DNA from 4 places in the Paenibacillus sp. FSL L8-0333 genome. Region 4 is predicted to be linked to each of the others. Evidence: riboswitches for the same ligand, from Rfam matches in the RefSeq annotation. Region 4 holds a riboswitch; each other region holds the start of a gene.
The links. A riboswitch is a leader RNA that binds a small molecule or an ion and turns the genes downstream of it on or off. The one in region 4 is predicted to bind thiamine pyrophosphate.
Positions count from the first base shown of each region.

Region 1 (7,547 bases), 1.7 Mb from region 4:
AAGTGAGTAGTGGGATTGAGGTAGGTAGGGAGTAGGGCAAGAGTAAGTAGTAGGATTGAGGTAAGGAGTAGGAGTAAAAGTGAGTAGTGGGATTGAGGTAGGGAGTAGGAGTAAAAGTGAGTAGTGGGATTGAGGTAGGGAGTAGGAGCAAGGGTAAGTAGTGGGATTGAGGTAAGGAGTAGGAGTAAAAGTGAGTAGTGGGAGTAAGTGTAAGAGTAGCGAGTAGAATGTAAGTGCGACTATAGTTGTGACCTTTAAACAAATTAATAATAATAAACAACACCGATTCTGGTTGATGCCATAGCCTCGTATTTAATTCAAGCTAAAAGCTAAAGGGAAACTATAAGGGCAAAAATGCCCTTGAGTCACTGGAATTCCGCCCGAAGAAGTAAAAGAAAGACAAAAATGCCCTAGAATCGGTGCGATTCCGCCCGAAGTGGTAAAAGAAAGGCAAAAATGCCCTAGATCGGGTGCAATTCAGCCCGAAGCAGCAAATCAACGGTATATATCCCGTAGAATGAGCCGAATCCGGTCCGAAGCAGCAAATCAACGGTATAAATCCCGTAGAATGAGCCGAATCTGGCCCGAAGCAGCAAATCAACGGTATAAATCCCGCAGAATGAGCCGAATCCGGCCCGACGAAACAAATCAACGGTATAAATCCCGTAGAATGAGCCGAGTCCGGTCCGACGAAGCAAATCAACGGTATAAATCCCGTAGAATGAGCCGAATCCGGCCCGAAGAGGCAAATCAACGGTATAAATCCCGTAGAATGAGCCGAATCCGGCCCGACGCAGCAAATCAACGTTATATATCCCGTAGAATGAGCCGAATCCGACCCGAAGAATCAAATCAACGGTATAATTCCCGTAGAATGAGCCGAATCTGGCCCGAAGCAGCAAATCAACGGTATAAATCCCGTAGAATGAGCCGAACCTGGCCCGAAGCAGCAAATCAACGGTATAAATCCCGCAGAATGAGCAAAATCCGGTCCGACGAAGCAAATCAACGGTATAAATCCCGTAGAATGAGCCGAGTCCAGCCCGAAGCAGCAAATCAACGGTATAAATCCCGTAGAATGAGCCGAGTCCAGCCCGAAGCAGCAAATCAACGGTATAAATCCCGCAGAATGAGCCGTATCCGGCCCGAAGCAGCAAATCAACGGTATAAATCCCGTAGAATGAGCCGAACCTGGCCCGAAGCAGCAAATCAACGGTATAAATCCCGCAGAATGAGCCGAATCCGGCCCGAAGCAGCAAATTAACGGTAAAAATCCCGTAGAATGAGCCGAGTCCGGCCCGACGAAGCAAATCAACGGTATAAATCCCGTAGAATGAGCCGAGTCCGGCCCGACGAAGCAAATCAACGGTATATATCCCGTAGAATGAGCCGAGTCCGGCTCGAAGCAGCAAATCAACGGTATAAATCCCGCAGAATGAGCCGAATCCGGTCCGACGAAGCAAATCAACGGTATAAATCCCGTAGCCGAATCCGGCCCGAAGCAGCAAATTAACGGTAAAAATCCCGTAGAATGAGCCGAATCCGGCCCGACGAAACAAATCAACGGTATAAATCCCGTAGAATGAGCCGAACCTGGCCCGAAGCAGCAAATTAACGGTAAAAATCCCGTAGAATGAGCCGAATCTGGCCCGAAGCAGCAAATCAACGGTATAAATCCCGTAAATGTCCCCAGCCCAACCCGGTTACTATCCATTACCAACACGGAGGCCGTTTTCGCCACACATTTAATGTGATCCCTACTATGATGAGTGAAATTTGTTTAATTGAGCAGATACATCCGCGTCAATTATAAATAGGGCAGGAGTTTATCGCTGCAAAATAAAAAACTGACACCGCTATACCAGCGATATCAGTTTACAGTGCTTAGCGATTAAGCTAGCGGCTGCCTATTTTTAGCTTGTTCCTCTCGCATCCACTGTGACAACTGGCGTTTGAGCTTAAGGAACTCGGGAGAGTCCGTAATCTCATCACGGCGTGGCCGCGGAAACGGCACATCGACTGTATGCAGGATGGAGCCGGGGCGGCCGGAAAATACATAGATACGATTAGAGAGCAGCAACGCTTCTTCGATGTTGTGAGTAATGAACAGCACAGAGCGGCGATTCTCTTCCCACAGCTCAAGCAGCCAGCGCTGCATTTCACTGCGAGTTAGTGCATCGAGTGCGCTGAAAGGTTCATCCAGCAACATTAGCTCCTGCGGAGCGAGCAATGCTCTGAGAAAAGCTGCACGCTGCTGCATCCCGCCAGACAGCATATGCGGATAAGCATGTTCGAACCCGCTTAACCCAACCTTGGCAAGCCACTGGCGTGCTTCCTCGCGGGCTCCATCCCGCAGTGCGCCCTTGATCTCCCCAGCAAGCAGCACATTATCCTCAATCGTACGCCAAGGAAAAAGAGCAGGCTGCTGCGGCATATAACTAATTTCACCGCGTTGACCTGTAACGACCTTACCGTTCATGCGGATCGTGCCTGCATCGGGTTTCACAAGGCCGCCAATCATATGGAATAAGGTGCTTTTTCCGCAGCCGGAAGGACCAACGATCGAAACGAATTCTTGTTGCTCTACCTTGAGAGAGACATTATTCAGAACTTTTGTCTCACGGCGACGATGGAAAAAAGATTTGGAGATGCCGCTCACTTCAAGGGCGGGTGCCGCGGTATGAGCTTCAGGAGAGCTGATGACTTCTGTTGTTCTGTGTTGCATTTGCATCGCTTGAGACATACAGGCATTTTCCTTTCTATGAGTTACGGCGCGGCTTCCAGCGAACCAGCCATTTTTCCAGCAATGCAATAATAGCAAAGAGTACAAGACTTAAAAGTACAATAATAACAATAGCGACAAACATCCGATCCGTACGATAAGCGGATTTCTGCAGAAGCATATAATAGCCAATACCTTTATCCGCGCCAATCCATTCAGCGACCACGGCGCCCATAACCGCATAAGTAGCAGATATTTTTACACCGGAAAATAGTGCCGGGATAGAAGAGGGCAGCTCCAGCTTGGTAAAGATTTGCCACTTGCTTGCGCCAGCCATTTTCATATAATTCATCATGACCTGATCACTTTGGGCCAGGCCGCCCATCGCAGCGACAGCTACAGGGAAGAAACATACTAGTGTAATCAGCACGATTTTGGGCAAAAGACCAAAGCCGAACCAGATAATGAGCAGGGGGCCGAGCGCGATGGAGGGAACATTTTGACTCAGAATAATGAGTGGATAAAAAGCCCGTCTAGCCCAAGGCAAAAGATGCAAAAGCAAAGCGACGATCAGACCTACCCCCGTACCGATGGGAAAACCAATTAAAGTGAGCCGCAGCGTAGCCATCGTATGAGCCCAAAGACCAGAAGCGTTACTGGTGGATTCACGGGCAATATCAGCAGGACTCGGCAGAATCCAGGATTCAATATGAAATACAGATACAGATAGCTGCCATACGGTTAAAAAGAAGACGACCGCCACAAGGGGCGGCCATATTAGCTTCCAGGTCGATCTCACGGCCGATATTTCTCCGTCAATTTATCCATGCTGATTCCGTTAGGATTATGAGCGATTTTGATCTGCGAAATTACGCTTGGACTGCCTGCTTCGATCAACGCCTCTTGCATCTGACGCACAACCTCCAGCAGCTCGCTAAGCTCACCTTCCATTGTGGTTTCCAGCGGATTCACCTGATGTTTAACACCGGATTTTTGAATGACCTCAATCGCTTTATCTACGTATGGGATGGAATCCTCATTGTTCGGAGTTTTTGGAATTACTTGAATGCTTAGTAGGGTGTTAGCCACAATAATCAATCCTCTCATTTTATAAGGTAAGTTCAAAAAGCCAACTTTGATAACGAAGTAATTCAGGAAGCAAACTCGACGTCGAATCTTGAACGAACTTGGGAAGTCCGGTACTCACGTAGCACATCACTACGCTCCGTTCCTCCTTCCTCAAGTAACGTCCAACCTTCTTGGTTCTGAAAGCCGTCTTTTTGAACTCTTAAATTATAAGTTAAGTTCAAAAAGCCAACTTTGATAACGAAGTAACTCAGGAAGCAAACTCGACATCGAATCTTGAACGAACTTGGGAAGTCCGGTACTCACGTAGCACATCACTACGCTCCGTTCCTCCTTCCTCAAGTAACGTCCAACCTTCTTGGTTCTGAAGTCCGCTCTCTACTCCGCCGGTAAAAAATCATTACTGAATGCACTAGCAGCATCCAGCGGTTTATCCAGCAACTTCAGATCATACATCCAGTCGCCGTAATTTTGCCAGACCTCGGTTTTTTGCTCGCCCCAGCGGGCAGCATCGTCCTTGTATTTTGGGCTAAGCCATTTTTGGCTAGCTAGGACAAGGTCGGCGTCCAGGTCAGGAACGGCCTTCGATAACATACCGGCAGCCTCTTCCGGATGATCAATAGCATATTGATAACCTTTTGATGTGGCTTTCATGAAGGCCTTCACCAGCTCAGGATGATCTGCAATTTGCTTCTCACTCGTCGTCAGCACAGGCGTGTAATAATCGAGCTGTGGCGCATAATCCTTTAAGTACAGCATATCCAATGGCTGGCCACGCAACTCAGCCTCAACGCCAGTCCAAGCGTAGAAAATCCAGGCGAAATCAATGTCACGTTTGACGGCGGTAAAATAATCAGCTTCACCGATACTGATCAGCTTCACCTTTTTCACATCGCCACCTTCAGGATCCATGATGGCCTTCATGGCTGCTTCTTCGGCCGGTGAGCCCCAGCCTCCGTAGGTTTTACCTTCGAAATCCTTTGGTGATTTAATATTGCGATCTACTGGAGCGGCGAATCCCGATGTATTATGCTGAATAATAGCTGCTATCGAGACAAGGGGTACGCCTTGTAGACGGGCTAGCGTTAATCCTTCTTGGGCGCTGATGCCAAATGCGGCTTCGCCAGAAGTAACCATAGTATCAGAACCCGCTGCGCCTGGTTGAACGATTTCGACGTCCAGACCTTCTTCAGCGTAGTAACCAAGATCCTTAGCTACGTATAGACCGGTATGATTCGTGTTCGGTGTCCAGTCGAGTGCGACTTTAACTTTGGTGAGCTCTTTTGGAGCATCCGTGCCAGCCGCTGCAGTTGGATCAGTAGCATTTGCTTTGTTTCCGGCTGTATTCCCATTGTTGCTGCCGCATCCGGCAATGGCAAGAATGAGTACACAGGTGAGGCACAACGTAAGTGCTTTTTTGAGGTGCATGTCTTCTTCTCTCCTTTAAGGTTACAAGAATCCCGTCTTCACAACATGAACCGTAAAGTGTAGTATGTACGTTTTTCTACATCTTTTAGTGATCTTACAAAAAAAGCGCCCCGAGTGATCGGGACGCTGGCTTGGCGCAAGGTTAGTCAAGGTCACAGGGACCAGAACCAATTGGCGATTCCTACGCTGGCATTATCCAGATCAGGTATAAGGGTCAGTATCTTGTGGGATACAATCTCAGCCGGCCAATTCCAGCACCCCTGGTTCTATGAAGTTAACGGGTATTTCTATGTGCAATATAAGTAAGTATAAGTTTTGTACCCATACTTTATATCTTATATTTCTCGCATACGGTGTATTATAGACGGCTGTACTCGGAATGTCTAGTAGTGCACTCCTGAATTTTTCCAATCCAGTAGTTTCTTTTTTGCTAGTCTAGATCTTTATATTTCTTGCGGTGACGCCGTTTAAGCTCACTAACCAGCGCCCCTAGCGTGAGGACAACGCTGATCAGAATCCCGCTCATGATCACGAAGAGGGCAAGAAATTCAAAGGGGGAATAACCAATCATTTTACTCCATTGGATTTTTCCATCCAGATCGTCAATGACTTGATTCATGCCGTAAATCCCGCTTACTACCGTAAATACAGTGAGAATCATCAGCAGATTATCCCGTCGCTTGGACTGAAACTTATCCTGATACTGAAACAGATCATTTAAGGTTTCTTTCACTTCCTCGAACAAAGCGTCGTTTCCGTATACTTTACGCAGCTGAAGAAATATCTCCCGGCCCTGCGACTGGGAAATCAACTCCAAGAAGTAGAACTTTGCCGAGAACTTATTGATGGAATAGATTAGATTGTCTATTTCCTCATAATCATGATTAATCCGAAGTCGGGAGTGCATATTGGCGAGCTTCAGCAGAACGATTTTGTGGAAAATATTGAGTAAAAATCCGTAATAATATTGCCCGTACATCTGGTTGGCTAGACTTACAGCAATCTCCTGTTCAGCCCGGGTCATGCAGCAAAAGGTCTGCTCATTCATCATATAATACGTGTCTGGGCCCCAGCGATTATAGGAATGCTCATGACAATAGTTTGCAATATACGCTGGATCGCTTGCACTGGCATAGGGCTTTCCGTTCAGATCAATTCCATCAAGCTGTGAGGCGCGATAGCGTAGATTTACACTAATCTCATCAGAACTTTCTTCATTCTGAAAGCCGTAAAAAGCTTGCACCTGCATTCTTTCATCTACGAAAAAAGGAAGGGTCTCAAAATAAGCCCCATTGATATCCGATTGATCCAGATATGGCTCCAGTCCATCCACCAAATTTCGGAAGACAAAATCCTCTACCATCTCATAGGTCTGTTCCCCGCAATGAATATAAGTGTAGTCATCCTGTATGAAGGTTTTCTCTAGCGCACGGAAACGATCCGCGAATTCTAGTGCAATACTAAAGGGAATCGAATCCCCCTCCAGCTGGACACGTATCGTCACGAATCCAAGCTGAAAGGGACATATGAATATATCCGTCGAGAGAATTTTGAAAAATATAGATTGCTGCGGAATCTCCAGAATGCAGTCGAGATTATTTACTCTGGAAAAACGGCGAAACGAGTCGGCATCCTTCCTGCGCGGAAAAAGGACGTGTGCGGCAAACGGTAAATAGGTGCGCTCCATTCGTTCATGGGAAACACAGTAACCTTCTCCATAATAGGCAGCTTCCAGTTCTTTGTTATCCAGAAAAAAACGTGTGAATCCGTCGTCCTGTAATTGCTGGATAAGCTGCTTAGAATCGCCCTTTTTTATAGAGAAGGGAAATATAAACTGCATAAGCGCAGTATGTAACAAAGGCTCAGTTGAAGACTCATTTAAAGACTCATTCATTCATTGTCCATCCTTGTGCTCAGAATATGCTTATAGATCACATTACCCTAAAAGGATAACGTTGATACTATTCTAAATACGGGAACTCTTTCCTTCCACCGCTTGCCTGGCTTGGAATCTCCATGCGGCAATGCTTAGCAGGAACAAGAAGGCAGCAAAAGTGGCAAGTAATCCGGCTGTTTGTGCCACTTCTAAATGGTCCATAGACCAGCCCGTAAACAGAGGTAGCAAAGCACCACCAACGCCTCCGGAAGCAATCATAATGCTGGGTGTTGACTCTTCGGTGCAAGGCAGCATTTTGCTGGAGAAAACCAATGCAATGGAGAAAATACCGGACATAAACAGCCCCAGCAGCAGAATTACAATGAAAGCAGTCATTCGATTGTCAGTGAACGGAAAGAGTGTCAGCAGTAACAA
Region 1 is NZ_CP150186.1:472,906-480,452, forward strand. Features, by position in the region: gene NYE72_RS02095 (hypothetical protein) at 462-1,661, opposite strand; gene NYE72_RS02100 (ABC transporter ATP-binding protein) at 1,892-2,725, opposite strand; gene NYE72_RS02105 (ABC transporter permease) at 2,760-3,521, opposite strand; gene NYE72_RS02110 (MTH1187 family thiamine-binding protein) at 3,518-3,811, opposite strand; gene NYE72_RS02115 (ABC transporter substrate-binding protein) at 4,187-5,236, opposite strand; TPP riboswitch at 5,398-5,508, opposite strand; gene NYE72_RS02120 (hypothetical protein) at 5,667-7,130, opposite strand; gene NYE72_RS02125 (MFS transporter) at 7,203-7,547, opposite strand, start outside.
Region 1: linked by a shared signal. The riboswitch ahead of NYE72_RS02115 (ABC transporter substrate-binding protein) and the one ahead of NYE72_RS09210 (thiamine phosphate synthase) in region 4 are both predicted to bind thiamine pyrophosphate.

Region 2 (7,547 bases), 2.9 Mb from region 4:
TGCAAGTTATTCAGGTTCTTAGCAAGCCAATTCATTTCTTTTGCAAAACGTTTTGGAGGTACACTATGTTTGTCCATCTCGGCATTAATCCACCATGGGCTTTCCATATACCACAACAACTGCAATGATTTTGTTAAATCCCCCTGCTCCACCGTTCGTTCCTCACGATATCCGTCAATAAATGCTGAGGCTAGTGCTCCATCTAAATCTTCATCTAGAGCACATGACATCACTGCTCGCGCTACATCTAGCTGCGGATAATCATATTTGAACCGATCAAAATCTAGAATTGCAGACAATTGGCTATCTTGAAATAAAAGATTATCAACCCATAAATCACGATGTGCCCATCCAGCTTCAAGTCCTTCGAATATTTCCGGATCTATTTCTTCAGTCGCTCTTAGTTGTATCTCTAGGTCAGTGATAAGTGAGGTTTTGCCCATTTCCTTTGATTGTTGTAGGAGTACATTCCAATGTTCTAAACGTTCCTCAGGGCTTTGTGGAATAAATTGTGGGGTTCTTTTCAAACTAATGGTCCCATCATTTAATAAACGATGCATTTTACCTGTGGCACGACCCAAATCAAACATTTGATGGATATTAATCTTACCCGGCTCTATGACACGGCCTTCACAATATTCCATTGCCATAAACGTTTCTCCCTGATCTGATTCCAGTAAAACATTATTGTTATAAGCCAACAATCCGGGACATGGGAGCCCCTGTAGATACAATCTTTTCTGTTGAGAAAAGGCAAAGTTCAGCTCTTCTGGGTTATACAATTTATATCTTTTTTTGTTGTATTGTTTAAGTAGAAATTGCCCTGAATCCGTTGTGATTTTCCATTTAAGATTTAACCAGCCACGTTTTATTGGGGTAGCATGAAGGACTTTCAATCCAAAAAAATGATAGAAACTATTACTTAAATCCTCTAAAATGGCTTCCTCTGAACGAATCGCTTCCATTTCATCAACTCCTATCTATTCAAAGTATAAAAGAAGAAGCCGCCAATGACGACTTCTTTTAGATATTTCTTTTTAGCAGAAAAAGTTATCTATAAATGAGGCTCCCGCCTTGGAGAAATTCTTGTGCCTTCTCTTGCATTCCTGATTCAATTCTCGTCGTATTCCGGATATTATGAGAGATCTTCATACTGCAAAATTTCGGCCCGCACATGGAACAGAAATGAGCTGTTTTAGCGCCTTCCGCAGGCAATGTCTCATCATGATATTCGAGCGCTCGCTCAGGATCTAACGATAAATGAAATTGATCACGCCAACGAAATTCAAAACGGGCTTTCGAAAGAGCGTTATCCCGGTCTTGTGCTCCTTTATGCCCTTTCGCCAAATCTGCGGCATGTGCCGCTATTTTATAAGTAATGACCCCTACACGTACATCTTCCTTATTAGGCAGGCCAAGATGCTCCTTCGGAGTTACGTAACATAACATTGCTGTACCGAACCAACCAATCATCGCTGCACCTATAGCAGAGGTAATATGATCATACCCCGGTGCAATATCTGTAGTCAGTGGACCTAACGTATAAAAAGGGGCTTCGTTGCAAGTTTCAAGTTGCTTATCCATATTCTCTTTAATCAAGTGCATCGGCACATGTCCTGGACCCTCTACCATCACCTGTACATCATGACTCCAAGCCATAGCTGTTAATTCACCTAACGTCTCTAACTCGGCAAATTGTGCTTCATCATTCGCATCAGCAATCGAACCCGGACGTAATCCATCGCCTAGGGAAAAAGAAACATCGTACAGCTTCATGATTTCACATATCTCTTCAAAATGTGTATATAAAAAGTTCTCTTGATGATGCGCAAGACACCATGCCGCCATAATGGAGCCACCTCTTGAAACAATACCTGTCATACGTTGTGCCGTCAACGGGATATAACGAAGCAGAACTCCCGCATGAATGGTAAAATAGTCCACCCCTTGCTCCGCTTGCTCAATGAGCGTATCACGGTATACTTCCCACGTTAAATCTTCCGCTTTCCCATTCACTTTTTCCAAAGCTTGATAAATAGGCACCGTTCCAATAGGAACAGGAGAATTACGGATGATCCACTCGCGTGTCGTATGGATGTTTTTACCTGTGGAGAGATCCATTATATTGTCTGCACCCCAGCGGGTAGCCCATCTCATTTTCTCCACCTCTTCCTCTATGGATGAGGATACTGCGGAGTTTCCAATATTGGCATTGATCTTTACCAAAAAATTACGCCCAATAATCATTGGTTCACTCTCTGGATGATTGATATTCGCTGGAATGATGGCGCGGCCCCGGGCTACTTCATCTCTTACAAATTCCGGTGTCACATTCTCACGAATCGCAACGTATTCCATTTCCGAAGTAATAATCCCTTTGCGTGCATAATGCATTTGAGAGACATTACGCCCCTTTTTCGCTCGCAAAGGTTTTCTATGGAGCGCTGGAAACACTTCCGCCACAGCTTTTCCCGTTGCATTCCCGTTATCTTCAGGCTTCACGGTTCTTCCTTCGTACGCTTCCACATCCCCTCGTTCCTCAATCCAGCTTAGACGATTGGGCTCTAACCCCTGACGAATATCAGTATGAATATTAGCATCCGTGTAAGCCCCACTTGTGTCATAGACATGAATTGGGGCATTCTCCTCTTCGCCGTCTATGCCCGCAGTTGGACTAAGTGAGATCTCCCGCATAGGCACCTGAATATCAGGCCGTGAACCCTTTACATAGACTTTTTGACTTGCTGGAAAAGCTGATAGATTGATTGGATCGTTGTTCAATTCGCTTGTCATCTCAATTCCTCCTATAAGGTGATTTGATCAAGCGGAGACGGTCTACTCCCCACACATAGAAAAGGCCACATCTGTATAAGATGCGGCCTTAGAGTAGACAAATAGAAATAGAGCTCCATTTCCTCCGCTGGCATTATCCAGATCAGGTTAGACGGTCGATAGTTATAACTATCCTCTCAGCCTGGTCCCACCAAGCTCCCGTAACTATATAATTGCTACTTCAAAGTATAACCGAAAAGAGATAATTATCCAAATGTACTCAAATGTGAGATCAATGTGTACGTTAGTATAACACCAATACCCCAAATCCTTCCAGAAGCACCTCGCCCGACAATGTTGTGCCGCTCAGTAAATCTGTTTTGGTCTCATGAAGATGGATCGTGACAGGAGTCTCACTATAATTAAGCAAAAAAGCATAACTGGAAGAAGCTCCGGTACGGACTTGCAGCTCTACCTCTTCTGGGAGCTCCAGCCAATTTGCTGGCGATTGTAGATCAATTAATTTTATGATCTCAGCCGCTGCCTGTTCGTTAAATACGGCTCCGTAATACCAAACCTCACCCTTGCCGCGACGCTTTCTAGTTACCGCCGGTTTTCCCGCATAATAATCAGAGGCGTAAACCGCCATCACTTCAACCGAAGCTTCCTCTATTTTAAGAATATCATTAAAGTCATCTGCTCCTGTAACGACTTCGGTCGCGCCCGACCAGCTAATTGTTGTTGGCTGACGACTGCCCTTAACCATTGTGAATTCTTCAACTGTGATCCCGCATAGATCCTTAGCAGCACCTGGGAAAGGACGCATATAACATTGACCGCGCTCATCCTTATAGCCAGTTCTACAGCCGAAGATCAGTTTGCCGCCTTGTTGAACATATTCATCCAGCAGAGACGCTGTCTCATCTGTCATAATCGCTGGGTGAGGATAGATAAGCACGTCGTACCTTGCAAGCTCCACCAGCGTTGTTTTTTTGCGCAAATAGAGCACGTCATTAGGGATATGCTTCCGCTGAAGAGCCTTGTACCACTCCTTATTGCTCTTCCACATAAACGGGCCATGCCAAACATCGTATTCTCCATCCCACTCATTGTCATAATCACGAACAATAGCAACGTTAGCCTGATTATGAGTACCGATAAACGCTTGACCTGCTGCTGCCAGCTCCTGACCGATCTGCCCCGCTTCCCGCACTCTCCGGTTAGGCTGATTATGATAGTCATTGATTCCATGCCAATAAATTTCATTGCCCATCGTAGCCGTCCGCCAGCGGAAATATAACACCATATCTGCCCCATGAGCGATCGACTGATAAGTCCATAACCGCATCTGCCCGGGCTTTGGAGAAGGCATATCCATCCGGTTCACCCAGCCACCCGGGCCCGACTGCTGCTCCATAATGCAGAAATTCGGGGATATCGAACGAACAACAGATAACGACAGTCCCCAGCCTCTATCATTCAGCGGATTCCGCTCATTCGGGTCATAAAAAATAGTAGAGAACTGAGGATAGGAATCATAGCTGAAGAAATCCAGCAGTTCATCCGTCATTTCATGGCTATCGAGATGACCGAACAGACCGTTCGTGGTTACCCATTGCTTAGGGGCAAGTTTACGAATGATATCCGCTTGGTTTTTGGCAAAAGAAATTGTATTGTCCGAAATAAACCGTTTTTCATCCAATGCCTGATGAGGATTGGGTTGCTTCGGTACTGGAGTCGGACGTGGAAGATAGACCTGAGACCAGTCACTATAGCTTTGATTCCAAAAAACAGCTCCCCATGCCTCGTTCAAATGCTTAAGCGTAACATATTTCTGCTGTAGCCATTCCCGGAAGGCCTTATGGTCACTCTCCGAATAAAATTCACTGATCTCACAGTTGAGCTCATTATCAATTTGCCAGCCAACTACACCCGGATGATTGCCGTAATGTTCAGCCATTTGTTCTGCAATACGTGCACACAGTTCCCGGTATTTAGGACTGCTGTAATTATAATGGCGGCGCATGCCATGCTGAAGTGTAACACCTTCGTAGGTTACATTTAATACTTCTGGATACTTATCAGTCAACCAAGCTGGAGGCGTTGCCGTCGGAGTACCAAGTACAACCTGAAGACCATATTTATGTGCTAGATCAATCGCCCGATCAAAGAGCCCGAACTGAAACTCCCCTTCTGTGGGTTCAAAAATAGACCAAGCAAACTCCCCCATCCGAATGATCGTAAAGCCGAGTTCACGCATCCGGCGATAATCGTCCTCCCACATGTTTTCTGGCCAGTGCTCCGGATAATAACAAACGCCAAGCTCGAATTTTTCAGTTGCGACAGGTTTCTTCATCATTACCTCCAAAGTATTAAAAATATGCTTTCAATATTTTATAATTCTATTGTAGTATCAATGATAAGAGGTCTTATATAACAAAATATTGCTATCATATAACAATCTTGCGTTTATTGCCTTAATCCAACTTGCGCTCTGTTGCGCTACAGAAATGGGTGCTGCCAAACATGAAGAAACAATGGTATTTGCCGACACCGGCTTTTTCAAAATATGTCTGTTATCCTGAATTTTTGGGACATTACACTCACTTTCCACAACATACAGAGAGAAGAAGCGAAGGGTTTCTTGGGAGTTATAACCTGCATTTGATTTTTGGTGGGGAGGGTTATGTATTCCATGAGGGCGAACGTATTCCGATGAGTAGAGGACGAGGTTTTCTGTACCCAAAAGGGGCTTATCAGCAATACGGCTCTGACCCAGGCGAGCCTTGGGATGTCCGATGGGTTCATTTTAATACTGAAATTGTCCTCCCCTTATTAGAAGAAGTGGACCAGTCTCGTGCATACCTGTTCACTTTTGATTTGGATGCTAAGCTGGACGAGCTATTCGAGGAAATGTACCTACTGAGCGCTTCCTACGTGACCCGTAGCGAGCCAAGACTATCTGCTCTGCTGTATGAGCTTCTAGTTAAATTGCTGCAGAACTCCGAGCCGCTTCACGGCTCAGTACCGCACGAGGTTAGGCAGTCCATCCGGAGTGCTGCAGATATCATTCATGTCGAATGTGCCAGCCCTTGGTCTCTGGAATCGATGGCAAGATTGACCGGGTACAGCAGCTATCATTTTCTAAGGCTGTTCCGGGTGGTTATGGGCAAAACTCCAAACCGTTATTTAACCGATTGTCGGCTGGCTAAAGCCAAGCTTTTACTGGTTTCCACAGGACTCTCCATTGCTCAGGTTGCGACTCAGTCCGGTTTTGCCCAGTCCAGCTATTTCATTAAAGTGTTCAGAAGGTTTGAAGGCATGTCTCCTGTGAAATACCGGCAGGCTTTTGGGGCGTAGACGATCTTCCTTCAGTCCGTAGAGATTCAATCTTAGTCTCTTGGACTTATCACCCTTAAAGATCATCCTTAAGAGAAATTTCACTCTCAATATCTAAACTTATTGTTTCGGAATGAATCTCCCCTTCATTATCATTCCATGTAATAGATAAAGTGGTGTTTTCATAATTTTGTCTATTTTTATTTAATTCGTCATATAAATATGGACCAGTTATAGACCCGATATCAGTGTTACTTAATATTGAAACGGGTCCATCCGTTGACCTAGCTTCATTTACAAGAACTGTTTCATCCTTATTATTAGTGTTTTTTTCATTAACTTCATACTTATAATAGCTACTATTCACTAAAGAGCTTGGGTCTCCCTTGAACACTAACTTCCCATGTCCCCGTAAAATTTTGCTAGATGAAATTATTATTTTGTAATCTAAAACATCCCATGTATCCCCTGTACCCTTAAGCGTATATACTTGAACACCAGTGTTTAAATTTGTTTCGAACTCTTTATTGAAATATAAATAACTCCATATCGCATTCGAAATAATAACCACAGCTACAAGCACTAGGATTAGTTTTTTCATATCTGCTCCTTTATAAATACTCCCCAGCCATTATTTATATCTTAAATTCCACTCCTTTGACCATTTTGGGAATGCTTCTCCGGTCAATTCTTCGAGTGTTTTTCCATCAATGGTGTAAACCCAGCCCATATGTAATTCATCGAAATCAGGAAAACTATAGCCTCCTATCACTTCATCGTCTGCTTCTAGCAGAAAAATCAGGGTTTGTTTTTTTGTATTATCCTTCTCATTATCTAAGGGGTGGTTTTTAACGATTAACTTACTTGTAGTTATTTCCTTACCTATATAATCGATTGGATCAACACTTTGAACACTCCAATATTGTATGTATGGCATTTCCGTCAGCAGCTTTTTATCTAATAAATATTCAGAAACAATTCCTTCATTACTAATGATCAGATAGCCCATATCGGTAATAAATTGTTCAGCTTTGCTATATTCTTTTTTTGAATTATCGCTAATTTCCTCATCACTACATCCCAATAAAAAGATTAAGAATAACGGAATTATGATTCTCCTTAATTTTTTCATAGGTTCTCTCCTTGCATTGTTTATTATCTCCGCGCTCAATTTATAGATTAATCTTATTGTATGAATTTAGTATCATCAAACTCTTTAGCGTCTTATAGGCTCTCCATTCCAACCTCGCTGTTTCACCGGGAGGCTCCCATTTTATCTGCCATCCTCCATCATCCTCCTGTTGGTATTCTAATACTTTTAAATGATCAAGAATGGTTTCATCAGAAAATATGCTGCTACAGTAAGAAGTTGGTGATGGCGAAAATTCTAGAGGAGAGAGTCCATAACTGTGGGATGCGGCATCCAAGCAAAAAAA
Region 2 is NZ_CP150186.1:6,105,954-6,113,500, forward strand. Features, by position in the region: gene NYE72_RS27135 (phosphotransferase) at 1-965, opposite strand, end outside; gene thiC (phosphomethylpyrimidine synthase ThiC) at 1,051-2,793, opposite strand; TPP riboswitch at 2,896-3,005, opposite strand; gene NYE72_RS27145 (beta-galactosidase) at 3,077-5,128, opposite strand; gene NYE72_RS27150 (AraC family transcriptional regulator) at 5,299-6,132, shown strand; gene NYE72_RS27155 (hypothetical protein) at 6,188-6,712, opposite strand; gene NYE72_RS27160 (hypothetical protein) at 6,743-7,243, opposite strand; gene NYE72_RS27165 (hypothetical protein) at 7,284-7,547, opposite strand, start outside.
Region 2: linked by a shared signal. The riboswitch ahead of thiC (phosphomethylpyrimidine synthase ThiC) and the one ahead of NYE72_RS09210 (thiamine phosphate synthase) in region 4 are both predicted to bind thiamine pyrophosphate.

Region 3 (7,547 bases), 760 kb from region 4:
CTGAATTATGGCGTCCAGAGTCACTGGATAAACCCCTTGGACACCCAGCGTATTCTGCGCTGTCACAGCTGTGAGGACGGACATGCCATAGACAGAAAGCTCCTGAAAGGTTTTTAGATCGGCCTGAATGCCAGCACCACCGCCGCTATCGGAGCCGGCAATGGTTAGAGCTTTGGATATAATCATCGAATTCACTCCTTCGAGGGTCATTAACTGAGCTGTTTGATGCTGGATCTTTCTAGGAAGACTTCTGGCGTGACCCATGTCAGTTGATTTAGAAACTCAACCTGAAAACTTCCCGGCCCTTGACCAGTCGTTAGTTCAGCGGCGATTTCAGCTGCTACTCCATAGAAGGAGAGGGCTTCCACTGCGGCCTCCAACGAGGCACCTCCACTTACCGCGAGAAATGCACCCACAACAGCGCTGAGTAAACAGCCAGTTCCTGTAATCTTCGTGAGAATAGGGTGACCATTGCTGGCAATAAAAGTGTTTTTTCCATTCGTGATCACATCGTCTTTTCCAGTTATGATGACCACACAGCTTAACTTCCTCGCAGCAGCTTCAGCCAAAAGGACTACATCGCCTTCACCTTCGCCAGCATCCACCCCTTTAATGGACCAACTCTCCCCAATGACATTAGCGACTTCAGCCACATTCCCCCGCAGTGCGGTGATTTGCATCTCATTCACTAGCTTTTGAGTGACAGCGGTCCGATAAGAAGTTGCGCCTGCACCTACCGGGTCAAGCACTAGGGGAACCCTGTGTTTATTAGCGGATTTACCAGCGAGCAACATAGATTGAATGGCGTAATCATTGAGTGTGCCGATATTTAGAACTACAGCAGACGACATAGCGGCGATATCGATCACTTCTTCGTGGGCATCCGCCATAAAGGGAGAGGCGCCAAGCGCCAACAGACCGTTGGCTGAGAAATTGGCTACCACAATATTAGTGATGTTGTGGATCAACGGGTTGGATTCCCGTACTTTGGCTAAATAACTCATTATAATTCCTCCTCAAGCTTGTATGAACAACTAACTAAACATTACAGATTGATAAAAGCTTCCTGTGCTTTAATATCCTCTGGTAGAAGATCGTTGGTGGATAACCACTGCTGAACCTTTTCCCAAGATGTCGGGTCTTGATATCCAAAAGATTGATCGCCAGCATTCATCAGCGGCAGCAGAATCTCAAGACTTTTTTTCTCAATCTCCTTGTCGAGCGGTGAAGTTGCATCTTCATGTGCAACCAGTAAATCCAGGGCTTGTTCAGGATTCTGCTCCACAAATTCCTGTCCTTTTGTAATGGCATTTAGAAATTTTTTAAAGTAGGCTTCAGAATTTTGCAATCCTTGTTCGCTGGCCACCAGCACAAGCTCATAATAGTCAGGCACTCCGTAATCCGTTGGATTAAGCGAAGTGACCGGATGTCCCTCTTTTTCAAGGATTAGTTGTTCATGGTTGATGAACCCGCCCATTATTGCGTCTACTTGTCCAGTAGAGATCGCAGGGATGAGGTCAAAACCTACGTCAATCAGCTTGGCGGATGAAGGATCGTCTCCATCACTCTGGATCATTGTCCGAATCATCGCTTCATAGAGCGGAATGGAGGAATAGCCGATTTGTTTTCCCGCGAGCTCTTTTGGACTATGAATACTGCCAGCCTGAGGAACCATCAGATGATTCAGTGGATGCCGCACGATTGCTGCAATCGAACGTACAGGGATTTTCTCGCCGCGTGCCATAAGTACCTGAGGCTGATAACTGAGCGCTAGATCAATTTGATTCGCTGCAACAAGCTTTAGGGAATCATTGCTGTCCGCAGGCATTTTGATCTCGACATCCAAACCTTCCTCTTGGAAAAAACCTTGCTGTTGCGCAGCGTATAGAAAGGAATGAACGGCATTGGGATACCAATCAAGCATAATCGTCAGCTTGTGTGACTGCTTATTTTCGGTATTGGAGGGATCGGTTTGGGAGTTGTTATTTATCTTGTCTGCCTTCCCGCAGCTGCTTAAGAGCAAAAGTGTGCATACTAGAAATACAGAAATAAGTCCTCGTTGTGGGGATTTTAAATGATTCATTGGTTTGATCCTCTTTTCTTTAAAAATAATTGTTCGAGTAAAGCTATCGCCAGAAAAAGCACCACACCAAGCGCGGACAGCAGAAATACAGCCGCGAACATTTCATCGCTCTGCATATTTCCGGCCATTCTGCGGCTGAAGTAACCGAGTCCTTTACTGCCGCCGAGCCATTCCCCGATAGTAGCTCCGATGACGCAGTATACAATGGACAGCTTTAAGCCAGAGAAAAAAGCAGGCAACGCCAGTGGAATTTGGGTTTTGACAAGCAGCTGCCAGCGGTTTGCACCAAATGTTAATAATAAGTCCTTGTAAGTCTGGCCACTTGTACGAAGTCCATCATATGTACTCACTACGACTGGAAAAAAAGCCGTCAAAAACACCACAGCCACTTTGCTCCACAGCGAATATCCGAACCACATAATAAAAATGGGGGATAGCGCAATTAATGGGATCGTCTGGCTAATGATAAGAAAGGGATAGATGGCCTTTTCTATGGGGCGATACAGGAACATTCCAGTGCCCAGCAATACACCACAAATAACAGAAAGGACAAAACCCACCAGTATCTCCTGTAACGTCGCCAATAAATGCTGTCCAAATAATAATTGCCTGTGCTCGATCAATGCGATTCCAATAGAGGAAGGTGCAGGGAGAATAAAGGCTGGAATCATGTGAAGGCGAACAGCTGCCTCCCAGATTACAAGAATGAGCAGTACCAGAAGAAGGAAGGGACCATAGTTGTCTAGATGTTTTTTAAAAGGTATAGGTTGCATGCAATCTTCGCTCCAACTCTTCCCGTAGTGCTATAAACCGGGGTTCATAGTTCATCTTATAATGTCTTGGCCTTGGTAGATCCACAACGATCTCCTGTAATTCGCTGTGCGCACCGCCAGATAATAAATAAATCCGGTCACTGAGCAATAGTGCTTCTTCCAGATCATGAGTGATGAGCATAATCGTCTGATTCAATTCACCCCATAACTCCAACAGCCAACGGTGTATCTCGCGTTTGGTCATGGCATCGAGAGCGCCAAAGGGCTCATCCAGCAGCATCAGACCAGTTCCGCCTCCAGCCACTAAGGTGCGCAGAAATGCGACTCGCTGTTTCATTCCACCCGAAAGTTCATGGGGATAAGCCTTCTCTACATCTGCTAAGCCGAAGCGGGTCAACATTTCCCGAATCTGAGTGATCGTTTCTTGTTTATTGAATCTGGGCTTGATCTCCCAAGGCAAAAGGCAGTTGTCGAGCACTGTCCTCCAAGGCAGCAATAAATCCTGCTGAGGCATATAAGCGATCTGACCTAAACGACTAGCGGTTGACGGGTGCGTAGAGAGTTTTATTTTTCCGTGAGTAGGTTCGAGTAAACCGGCAATCGTTTTGAAAAATGTACTTTTCCCGCATCCGCTAGCACCTACTACGGAGACGAATTCCCCTTGCCTGATATCCATAGATAGATCTGCGAATACAGGGGGGTGCTCAGATTCCGGAAAAGAGTAGGTTAGGCCTTGAATAGATAAAATGGTCGTGATGATCTAACCTCCTAAAATTTTTGTGGAGCGCCTAAACAAATAAAGACCCATTCATTTCCAGAGGAAATGAATGGGTCAAAAAGTTCATTCTGCATAATAACACTTAACATGCTTGATGAAAATTCTGCTCCACTTCCCTCCGCTGGTATGATCCAGATCAGGTTCCAAGGGTCCGGAGCTTGAAGCTCCGTCTCAGTCGGCCGACTCCCCTAGTGAAATAACAGGTCCATATTAATTTGTTAATAAATATACCATATCTTTCTGAGAAGTAAAGAGAGAAAGAAGTGAAGGATTAATCCAAGATTGGGTAAGATATAAGTAGAAATCTAGTTAATATTACAATTCCGATGTATATAATCGGAAAAAAGTATTGACGATCATGTGATGGCAGTGTACTATTCAATTTACCGGAAAAAAACCGGATAGAGAGAGGGGATTTAAGAATGAAAAAATGGAGTTTAACTATTATATTGGCGTTAACCGTGGTCCTTGTAGCGGCTTGCGGCAATAATTCGAATACCAATACGGCTGCTGAACCAACAGCTGGAACGAATGGTGGAACAGCATCTTCAGCGCAAAACAGTTTGGAGGCTGTGAAGGCCAGCGGCAAATTGCGGATAGGTACAGAAGGGACTTATGCACCTTTTACTTATCATGACACTGCGGGGAAATTGACTGGTTTTGACGTGGAAATTGCTGAAGAAGTAGCCAAACGTTTAGGTGTTGAAGCTGAATTTTTTGAAACTCAGTGGGATGGTATTTTTGCTGGGATGGATGCGAAACGGTTTGATGTCATTTTCAATGAAGTTTCCATTAACGAAGATCGCAAAGTGAAATATGATTTCTCTGAACCCTATATCGTATCCAAAGCAGTATTGATCGTGAGCGAAGACAATGAGGATATTAAGACCTTTGCCGATCTTAAAGGTAAAAAAGCCGGACAATCCCTGACAAGTAATTTATCCGATATCGCTCGTGAGAACGGTGCTGAAATCGTAGCTACAGATGGTTTCAATCAAGCGATGGACCTGCTGACTTCGGGACGTATTGATGCAACTGTGAATGATGGCTTGTCTTATCTGGATCTGAAAAAACAAAAACCAGATGCAAAAATTAAAGTGGTTGATGAGATTCCTGAAGGATCACAAAGTGCCGCAGTATTCCTGAAAGGCAATGATGAGCTGGTGAAAGCGGTCAGTGATGCGATTACAGAGATGAAGAGTGATGGAACGTACTTGAAAATTTCCGAGAAATACTTTGGAGCTGACGTTTCAAAATAATACAAGGCTAGCAAGGCTAATTAAGCCTGGAAGCTAAAAAGGATGTCTGAATAATGGATGACCGCAAAATACAAATTTTCTTAGACACACTGCTACCCCTGCTAAAAGCCGGGGTGGCTTTTACCATTCCGTTGGCGCTACTTTCCTTTGTGCTTGGATTGATTTTGGCGATCCTAACCGCGCTGGCACGTCTTTCACCGTGGGTAATTCCGAAGCTAATCGCCCGTTTTTATGTGTGGGTTATTCGAGGAACCCCGTTGTTAGTGCAGCTATTTATTATATTTTTTGGTTTGCCGGCTGTTGGTATTGTACTCGACCCCTTCATTGCCGCCACCATTGGATTTACCCTTAGCGTAGGGGCTTATTCATCGGAAATCGTACGCGCTGCTATCCTGTCGATACATAAAGGCCAATGGGAAGCTGCCTTCTCAGTCGGGATGACTCGTGGGCAGGCTCTGCGCCGCGTAATTCTGCCACAAGCTGCGCGCGTTTCTGTACCGCCGTTATCCAATTCCTTTATTAGCTTGGTTAAAGATACTTCGCTTGCAGCGATCATCACCTATACGGAGATGTTTAGAACCGCACAGCAGGTAGCCTCTACCACTTATGAGCCTCTGCTGGTATACTCCGAAGCAGGATTGTTTTATTTAGTGTTCTGTTCTGTGCTGTCGGCGCTGCAAAATTACTTGGAGAAACGACTCGATCGTTACTCTGCGACCTAAAGGAGAGATACTTGTGATTGAAATCATTAATTTGCATAAATCCTTCGGCGCACTCCAAGTGTTAAAGGGTATTGATCTGAAAATGGAGCATGGAAAGGTACTTGTCATTATTGGGCCATCTGGCTCCGGGAAGACTACACTGCTGCGCTGTTTTAATCTGTTGGAAATCCCGGATCAAGGCAGCCTGTCGCTCAGTGATATCACCATCAATTTTACAGATCATAAGAAAATTCCTCAGAATTCCGTATTGGCCCTTCGTCAGAAAACAGGGATGGTCTTTCAATCGTATAATTTATTTCCGCATATGACTGCGCTTGGCAATGTGATGGAGGGACAGGTAACTGTCCTGAAACGATCCAAGGAAGAAGCGCGCAAGCGGGGGCTTCAGCTGCTGGCTAAGGTGGGTTTGGCAGATAAAGCTGATAACTATCCACATCAGCTGTCAGGTGGACAGCAGCAGAGAGTGGCCATCGCCCGGGCTATGGCAGTAGATCCAGAAGTGTTATTGTTTGATGAGCCCACTTCGGCGCTCGATCCTGAGCTGGTAGGGGAAGTGCTTAAGGTTATCAAACAATTAGCGGCAGAAGGTATGACTATGGTGATTGTGACCCACGAGATGAAATTTGCCGCCGATGTAGCGGACCGGATCATTTTGATGGATGGTGGTCATATCTTAGAGCAAGGGACTCCGCAAGAAGTGCTGGAGCATCCGAAGAATCCCCGGGCTCTGCAATTTCTGAACAGACTGAATGGTGAAGAAGAGTAGAAAGACAATATACACGAAAAAGCGGCTCGGGAATCATCCGGAGCTGCTTTTTCATGTGTAGATTATTCAAATGAGAAGAGTATCTGAAATTTGGCTTATACTCCAGTTTTCAGAAATTCCAAAGCGTTGTAGAGCATAATCGCTGCTTCGGCGCGGGTGAGTTCGCTTTTTGGATTAAACTTTCCGTTAGCATCCAGGCTATTGATCTTGTATTTCAGGGAGCGCTGAATACTGCCTTGATACGCAGGAGTCAGAGAAGCTTCATCAGCGATATCTACTGGAACGATATTGATCATCGGCAGATTGCCAACGCCTTCGATCGCTTGCACTAGATAGTTAGTGAATTGCTCTTTGGTCATAATGAGGTTAGGATCAATGTCTTTAGGAAGCTTAACTTCATTGTAATAAGCATTGATAAAGGCTTCAGCGTACCAGGCTTTGTCTTTTACTTTTGTGAACAAGCCGCTGGCAACAGGAGCTTTGTTAAAATCAATGGCCGCGAGGCTAAGCTGGAGACCGCCGGAGATAAACTGAATCCCTTGGGCTGTAGTTACCTTAGAGCCAGGGAGAAATTGAGATTCGCTGACACCTTTAATTAACCCTTGATTTTTTAAAGAAATGATTTTTTCTTTGCCGTTTATGTTATCAATATCCTTAAAGGTGTTCCCAGCTGCAAACATCTGACCACCCAAAGAAAAGGAGAAAATGGCTACGGTTGTGATCGCTGCTAGTGTGCTTTTTTTCATGTTCATGTCTTTTCACCTCGTTGTATGGATAGGCTCCTTAGCCTTTGTCACTCCTTTAACGTTGTAAATTATGGAAAGGTTGCGGTCTAATCTGTATTATTTCACGAAAAGGTAGATTTTAATAGAAATATGGGCCAGATTGGGGTGTAGTACTTTGGATAAGTGGCATGAAATGATATAATGATGTCAGGCTCTTTTCATTCGTGGTTAATTTTGTTATGATTATATCGTAACGATTACTATTTATGGTTTGTCCAAACTGCATAAATAGGAGCGTCTCAGAGGGTACGGATGTTAAATCGTTCCGGGAAGGTAGGAGACCAAATGGATCAAATATCAAATATCAGTCAATTGTTTGCGGCGCAAAAATATAAATTAACGCCTCAGCGTGAAGCTATAGTGAACGTTCTGCTCGACAAT
Region 3 is NZ_CP150186.1:2,891,930-2,899,476, forward strand. Features, by position in the region: gene thiD (bifunctional hydroxymethylpyrimidine kinase/phosphomethylpyrimidine kinase) at 1-186, opposite strand, end outside; gene thiM (hydroxyethylthiazole kinase) at 210-1,004, opposite strand; gene NYE72_RS12735 (ABC transporter substrate-binding protein) at 1,046-2,083, opposite strand; gene NYE72_RS12740 (ABC transporter permease) at 2,080-2,856, opposite strand; gene NYE72_RS12745 (ABC transporter ATP-binding protein) at 2,837-3,532, opposite strand; TPP riboswitch at 3,731-3,834, opposite strand; gene NYE72_RS12750 (amino acid ABC transporter substrate-binding protein) at 4,057-4,893, shown strand; gene NYE72_RS12755 (amino acid ABC transporter permease) at 4,947-5,615, shown strand; gene NYE72_RS12760 (amino acid ABC transporter ATP-binding protein) at 5,629-6,381, shown strand; gene NYE72_RS12765 (S-layer homology domain-containing protein) at 6,477-7,133, opposite strand; gene NYE72_RS12770 (transcriptional repressor) at 7,452-7,547, shown strand, end outside.
Region 3: linked by a shared signal. The riboswitch ahead of NYE72_RS12745 (ABC transporter ATP-binding protein) and the one ahead of NYE72_RS09210 (thiamine phosphate synthase) in region 4 are both predicted to bind thiamine pyrophosphate.

Region 4 (7,547 bases):
GTTCCAGGTTATCTAAAGTTTGATACAATTAGTATAATAATATCATACCTAGCACCGCATGAAAGGGGTTACTTTAAAATTGAGCTACCATTTTTCTGCCTATCTATATCGTCTTCAGTATATTCAGCGCTGGAGCTTGATGCGCAGCACCGCACCGGAGAACGTCGCTGAGCATTCTTTTCATGTTGCATTGCTCACACATATGCTCTGTTCCATTGGTAATGTACATTTCGGGCGTTCATTAAACGCGGAACGAGCAGCAACCATAGCTCTTTTCCATGATGCCAGCGAAGTATTCACAGGCGACATTGCCACGCCGGTAAAATACAACAATCCTCGCTTGCTCACCAGCTTCCGCGAAATGGAAAAAGTTGCGGCTGATCGCTTAACTGGAATGATTCCATCAGAGCTAAAAAGCATCTACACTCAGCTCATACGACCGGAAGACAGCCCTCCCGATTCGGAGGACATTCTGCTGCACAGCTATGTGAAAGCCGCTGATCGGCTGGATGCTTATTTGAAATGCGTATGGGAGGTTGCTGCAGGCAACCGAGAATTTGCCGCCGCGAAGGAGCAGACAGCAGCAAAACTTCGTGGGCTTGGCCTGCAGGAAGTGGATTATTTTCTGACTCATATGGCACCGAGCTTCGAAATGTCTCTCGATGAGCTCTCTGCCGGAAACTAAACACCATCTACACAATAGAAAAAAGGACCTCCGCATGAATCTCGCAGGGGTCCCTTTAGTGATTAATAATAAAAATACAAGCGTTACGTTACTGATTCAGTCAGGATATCCCAGTCTTTAAAAATCGGCTGCAAACCCTTCGTATATAGCATTTCCGTAATCTCCTGCACACTGCGGCTATCGGATATTTCGAATTGCGGAGTTCCCCCTGCATTAGTGTGACCGCCCACCTCAGTAGTGACCCCGGCTGACATCTTAGTTATTCCTAGATGAATTAAATGATCGCGTAGAGAGGCAGGCTCTCTTGTAGATAAAGTAATGCCCGAACGGGGTAAAAATAACCGGTATGCCAAAATAATCTGCACTAGTGATCGATCGGTAACATCGCACTCTGGGTTAAATTCCCCTAAATAAGGCCGAAACCGTGGGGGTGACAGGCTGATCTCGCAATCTGGATACCGATCCTGTAGATAGCGGGCATGCATGGCACTTTGGAATGCCTCTTGCCGCCAATCGTACATCCCGAGCAACGTACCAATATTCACAGAACGAAAACCTGCCTGACAGCCGCGTTCAGGTGCATCCAGGCGATTCCGGTAGTTTCTTTTAGGCCCTTTAACATGCAGCTTTTTGTAAGTCTCCTGGTGGTAAACCTCTTGGTATAGTGTTAATCCATCCACGCCTGCTTGAAGAAGCTCTTTATATTCGGCAGTCGATAGAGGATTTATCTCAATACTGACGGAGGAAAAAAATTCTCTAAGTACAACTACACAATCCTTAATATATGAGACAGGATTCTCCCGGCGCGATTCACCAGTCAAAATGAGGATATGCCGCAGACCTGTAGCTGCAATCTTCTCAGCCTCCCTGCGAACCTCCTCCAAGGACAGCTTTTTACGCGGAAAATCATAAATGGAGCTGAAGCTGCAGTAGGTACAATGATTCACACAAAAATCGGCAAGATACATCGGTGTGAACAGCTGCATCGAATAACCAAAATGTGCACGGGTCAGTCGCTGAGCAGCTTGCGCCATCTCCTCTAGCAGCGGCGTTGCTGCTGGAGAGAGCAATGCCAGCAAATCATTTTCGTTCAGCTTGTCTTTTCCAAGCGCCCGCTTAACGTCATCCTCCCGGAACTCCTTCCACAGCTGCTCATAAGGATACTGCTCCAAGCGGACCAGTGTGTCAAAAAAGCTCATGCTAATCCTCCCTCCTTTGGTGAACCTATCAAATTCAGTTCAGAAATCCAGTCAACGGTGACGAAGCAAAAGCAACTTCTTCTACAGGACCGAGTCCTGCCAAATAAGCTTTGCGGCCAGCGGATATCGCCTCGCGGAACGCTTCCGCCATGACGAGCGGATTACGTGCCGTTGCGATAGCCGTATTAAGCAGAACAGCAGCGGCCCCCATCTCCATTGCTTCCGCCGCTTCCGAGGGCTTGCCAATTCCGGCATCTACAATAATCGGCAAATTCACTTCTTCAATAAGAATACGCACGAGCTCCTTGGTGCGCAGGCCGCGATTCGTCCCGATCGGCGCACCAAGCGGCATCACAGCAGCAGCACCGGCATCTCTCAGACGTAAAGCAGCCGAAAGGTCCGGACTCATATATGGCAGTACTACAAAACCCTCCGCCGCTAGAATCTCTGTAGCTCGTATGGTCTCCAGATTATCTGGAAGCAGGTATTTCTGATCATTGATCACTTCGATCTTCACCCAGTTCCCCAGTCCCGCAGCTCTTGCTAATCTCGCAATACGGACTGCCTCTTCCGCTGTACGCGCTCCTGAGGTATTAGGCAGAAGAGTCATGTGGCCGGGAATGTGGTTCATGATATTTTCTGCTCCACCTTCCGGGTCCACTCGGCGAAGCGCTACAGTAATCACCTGAGAACCAGAGCTTGCGATCACTCCGGGGATCAGAGCATTCCGGCTATATTTTCCGGTTCCGATAAATAATCTACTAGTTAATTCGATGCCTCCAATATGTAACGGGTCATGCATGAAATTACCTCCCTTTGGTTCTTAGAAATTTCTCAAAATTCTATACCGCTCCATCTCAACCCCCACCAACAAAGTGCACCAGTTCCAAACGATCATCCTCGCTCAGAGCAGTACTTTCATAATTCTCCTTACTGACAATTTCTCCATTCAGCTCAATGATCATCAGACGACCCGACCACTCAGGAAGACTGATCAAATCAGCTATAGTTTGAATACCACCAGAACACTCTGCGGATTTCCCGTTAATCAACAGTCTCATTCTGAATCACCCCCTTCGCCTATGCTTTTACCTCCCGGCTATGAATGAACCGCCTTATGAATAGCTTTGGCGGCCTCATAAGGATCATCCGCTCCGCAAATTCCGGACATCACAGCAATTCCTGCCGCGCCTTGCCTAATGATCTGCGCCGCATTAGCGGGACCAATTCCGCCAATCGCAATTACAGGAATAGAGCTAGTCTTCACCGTTTCTGCAAGCAGCTCTAACCCACGTGCGGGCAGCCCTAGCTTGCTCGCCGAGGGAAATACATGGCCAAACAAGCAATAATCAGCTCCCTGCTCTGAAGCATTCGCCGCTTCTTCCGGAGAATGAACCGATCTCCCCAGCCAAAGCTGAGGTGCAATTCGCCGGGCTGTAAGCGGGCTCAGACTGTGCCCAGCCAACTGAACACCCGCGGCACCAGCTGCCAATGCTACATCGATCCGGTCATTGATTATCAGTTTGGTAGCGGGTATACCGGCAGCCAACAGCTCCTGTGCCGCAGAGAGCAGTTCGCGTGCTGGACATTGCTTCTCTCTTAAGTGAATATAATCGACCCATGTCTGCACCGTGACAGCCAGTTCAACAAATTGTCTCAACAGCTGCTTGCCGTCTGATATTAGATGGATCTCAGCTTGTACCACTCGCGATCTCCTCTCTCTCACTTCCCTGTAGGCCAGTAAAAAACAAAAAAACTGCCCCCGTAAGGAAGGCAGTCAGAATCTGTATATAGACGGTACTACAAATAGCCCGACAACAGAAATTCGTTCTCCACTTCCCTACGCTGGTCTTAACCAGATCAGGTTCAAAGGGTCCGGAAATCCATTCCGTCTCAGCCAATCGGCACCCCTAGTGACATAAATATACAATTTTAAAATGCTAACGTGGTTTATAGTAACATATTTTTTTATTGAAATACACCCATTTATTCACATTAGCTGTACTAATCTAACCGTTTACTACCTCGCCACCATTTACATGAATAACCTGTCCAGTCACATAACTGGAATCGTCAGAGGCAAGATATACATAGGCTGGCGCCAGCTCCTCTGGTTGTCCAGGCCGTTTCATAGGCTGCGTGCCTCCAAACTCGCTAACCTGCTTCGCATCAAAGGTAGAGGGAATTAGCGGTGTCCAGATTGGACCTGGTGCTACACCGTTTACCCGTATGCCCTTCTCCGCCAGATTCGTGGACAAAGATCGTGTGAAACTCAGGATAGCTCCTTTAGTTGATGAATAGTCCAGCAGCTGCGGGCTTCCGCGATAAGCGGTAATTGAAGTTGTATTTATAATTGTAGATCCTGCTTTTAAATGAGGCATAGCTGCTTTTGTTAAATAGAACATCGCAAATATATTCGTACGGAAAGTACGCTCTAGCTGCTCGGAAGTAATATCCTCGATCTTAGCTTGCGGATGTTGCTCCGCCGCGTTATTGATGAGAATATCAAGCTTTCCTAAGCCCTCTACCGTCTGTTTAATAAGATCCTTACAGAATTTCTCGTCACCGATATCACCTGGAATTAGGATACATTTGCGGCCTTCCTGCTCGACCTGACGTTTAGTTTCCTCTGCATCTGAGTGTTCATTAAGATATGAAATGACCACATCAGCACCTTCTTTAGCAAAAAGCACAGCAACTGCACGCCCAATTCCGCTGTCTCCACCGGTAATCAACGCCGCCTTGTCTTGCAGTTTACCTGCTGCTTTATAATTTGCCGGCTCGTATTTGGGCAGCGGCGTCATTTCACTCTCAATCCCTGGCTGATGATGCTGCTCCTGTGGGGGTAAGGTTTTTGTAGCTTGTTTATTATTGCCTGACATCTTCCCTATCTCCTCTCGTTAAGCAAATTGATAGTTAACTGATCATCTTAGGATGGCACAACAATGCACGTTTATACGCTGGGTTTGTCATTTTCTTAAATCGCTTTACGAATCTTACTTACCACAATGCAAGTAGAAATAAACAACCGTGGATGTAAACTGCTGTAAGTGGAGAGGACTTCACTGCATACAAAAAGGCACAGCATCGCTGCTGTGCCTTGAATTGTTCACCCTAACTATTTCAAAGAAGAAACATGATTTTCTGCATTCACTCCATGTTCCAGTACCCACATAAAATAAAGAGCTTTAGCTGCTTTCTCCCGGGTCACTATGGCTTTAGGTTCTAGTTCTGTCCCATTGACCATTTGGCCTCTAGCAATCCCCACTTCAGATCTAATAAGCCCTAATTCATAAGCACTTTTCACTTTTGAAATTAAAAAAGGAGAAATGTCCGCCGTATCAACCAGCTGCTGCCAGGATACAAGTGGATAGTACATCGCTCCTCTAGCTCCTGGATCCAGATTGAAATCATAACCAGGATCTCCTGGCACTACTGCTGTGCCGTTATAATCAGTCATGTACTTAGGTTTATTAGCAAACTTTACTTGGTAAACATCATAGAGAATAGCACCCATCGTTTCACGTGACAGCTTACCTTTCGGATAATAGGCAAGATCTGATCTTTCCACTTTCATTAACTTAGAAATACTGCGTGTGAATTCAGCAACTGTCATCTCCGTATCTGGCTTAAAATTCCCTTGACGGTCTTTGCCCATTACTCCCAGCTGGATTAATTTTTCAATTTGATTGCGGTAATAAGCAGCTTCCCCGGTCGTCGTATCATTAGTTATTTCCGGAAAAACCTTATCCCAGTTGCCTGTTAGTGCCGCATGCTTAACGTTCCCTTTAAGATAAGCAGTAATGGAGGCAGCAGTAGAATCGCCAGTAGCACCTTTCTCTACAAGCTCCGTAACAATCATCCGCGAAAATTGTTTGGCGAGCGCTTCTTTAAAATGAGTCCCATCGATTTTCTTTGAAGGATGCCCGTTAGCGTAACTTCCGTCATTTGTTTTGCCTGGCGTTTCTCCGGCTTCAATTGACATGAAGAGGGCTGTTATCGCTTCTCCTCCGATCTCGTTATAATATTTCAGACTTTCCGAGTTAAGGTCAATAAGTGTAACTCCAGATTCATCTGCAACCCGTTTAAGAATATCTACAAACTTTCTTGATTTAAAAGAATTCTCATAGATATATCCCGGACTTGCATTCCCTTTAATTCTGGACATTGGCGTTACCAGTACTGGTATCATGCCCCGGGCTTGGATCGCAGGGAGATAAACTTCTTTAAGGTAGTTTTCATACATTGCCTCAGTCGAACCTCTGCCGTAACGTCTGAACTCATCTGCACTCTCATCATTGTGTCCGAATTGAATAAACACATAATCCCCAATGCTGCCACTCAGTAAAATGTCGTTAAGTCGACCTTCTGTATAGGCATTTTTAAACGAGCGTCCTCCCATGGAATAGTTAGTTACACTCACTTTATGTTGATTAAACATACTGCCAATAATCTGGCCCCAACCACTCATTGGCGCTTCGTCGAAGGTGTAGGACTTGACCGTGGAATCTCCAAGTATAAATAAATTCGGAAGAGCTCCAGCTGCTCTATGCTGTGGCAAAATCGGTTCCAGTATGATCTCCTCAATCCCTACAGCTGTGTTCACTTTGTTCGGTTCAATCTCAATATCTATATGGTCACGGCCGTTTACATACGTATAAGTCCACTCTTTCCCTTTGGCTACAGCCGTATGCTTGACGGGTACAAGCTTTGCCGCGTCCCAATGTCCACTTTTCAACAAGCGGCTGGTCTGCATTCCTGATACTGACACGATCCCATCCTCTGCGTCAGAAGTCGTTTTTACATATACGTTGTAGGTTCCAGGGGAAGCATCCATTCGAAACGCCATGCCGTAGTTATTATAATTATCCTTTTCAGATTTAGGTTCAGCAAAAAAATAAGATTCTGTGATGAAAAAACCTGTTCCATCGGATGTAATTGAATCGGTATGCACTTCTCTAGCGGGTAAAGCGTTGGTCTCTTGGACAAAACCATAACCTAATTGATACCCTGCTTTAACTTGGTTTGTAAAATTAAGCTTGTATGCGTTTGCAATTTGGATTGGAGGTTGCCCCTCTACCCCATCTTTAATAAGGGCTGCCTCTGTTATACCGTGAGTAAGAGTCAATGAAGCCATAAGTAAAGAAGATAAGATTAGTATATCCCTACACAGCTTTCTCACTTCATTACACTTCCTTCCGTTTCTCGAAGTACTTACCTAGGTTCCTCCATTATCCCTTTTCTCTAAAGTGATTCAAATGATGATTTCATTCTTTTTTTTGACCTTTTGTAACGTAAAACTTGGAATTGATCAACGGCTCACACTGCAAAACGGTCATATGTATAGGTATCCTTGATATAATTAAGAACATCCCTATTGATCCTAAGGAGGAGAACTCCTATCGCTTACAAAGTCAGCTTTCCGAACATTATAAGTACACTGCAGTTGATCGGTGTTCATTATCGTGTAGCAGAATCTGGGTGGGCATACCCTGATCATCATCACAAAATCTTCGAACTATTGTATTGCTACGATGGCAACTCCCATCAATATGTAGAAGGAAGCTCCATCGCCTTTGGTAAAGGGGATTGGTTAATCATTCCGCCTGGCTTACGTCATTATGTAGTTAATTCAGGCCTGAGCAACTATATCTACCTCTCCT
Region 4 is NZ_CP150186.1:2,131,806-2,139,352, reverse strand. Features, by position in the region: gene yfbR (5'-deoxynucleotidase) at 80-685, shown strand; gene thiH (2-iminoacetate synthase ThiH) at 769-1,884, opposite strand; gene NYE72_RS09220 (thiazole synthase) at 1,919-2,686, opposite strand; gene thiS (sulfur carrier protein ThiS) at 2,742-2,945, opposite strand; gene NYE72_RS09210 (thiamine phosphate synthase) at 2,984-3,589, opposite strand; TPP riboswitch at 3,705-3,806, opposite strand; gene NYE72_RS09205 (SDR family oxidoreductase) at 3,894-4,766, opposite strand; gene NYE72_RS09200 (GDSL-type esterase/lipase family protein) at 5,003-7,066, opposite strand; gene NYE72_RS09195 (AraC family transcriptional regulator) at 7,262-7,547, shown strand, end outside.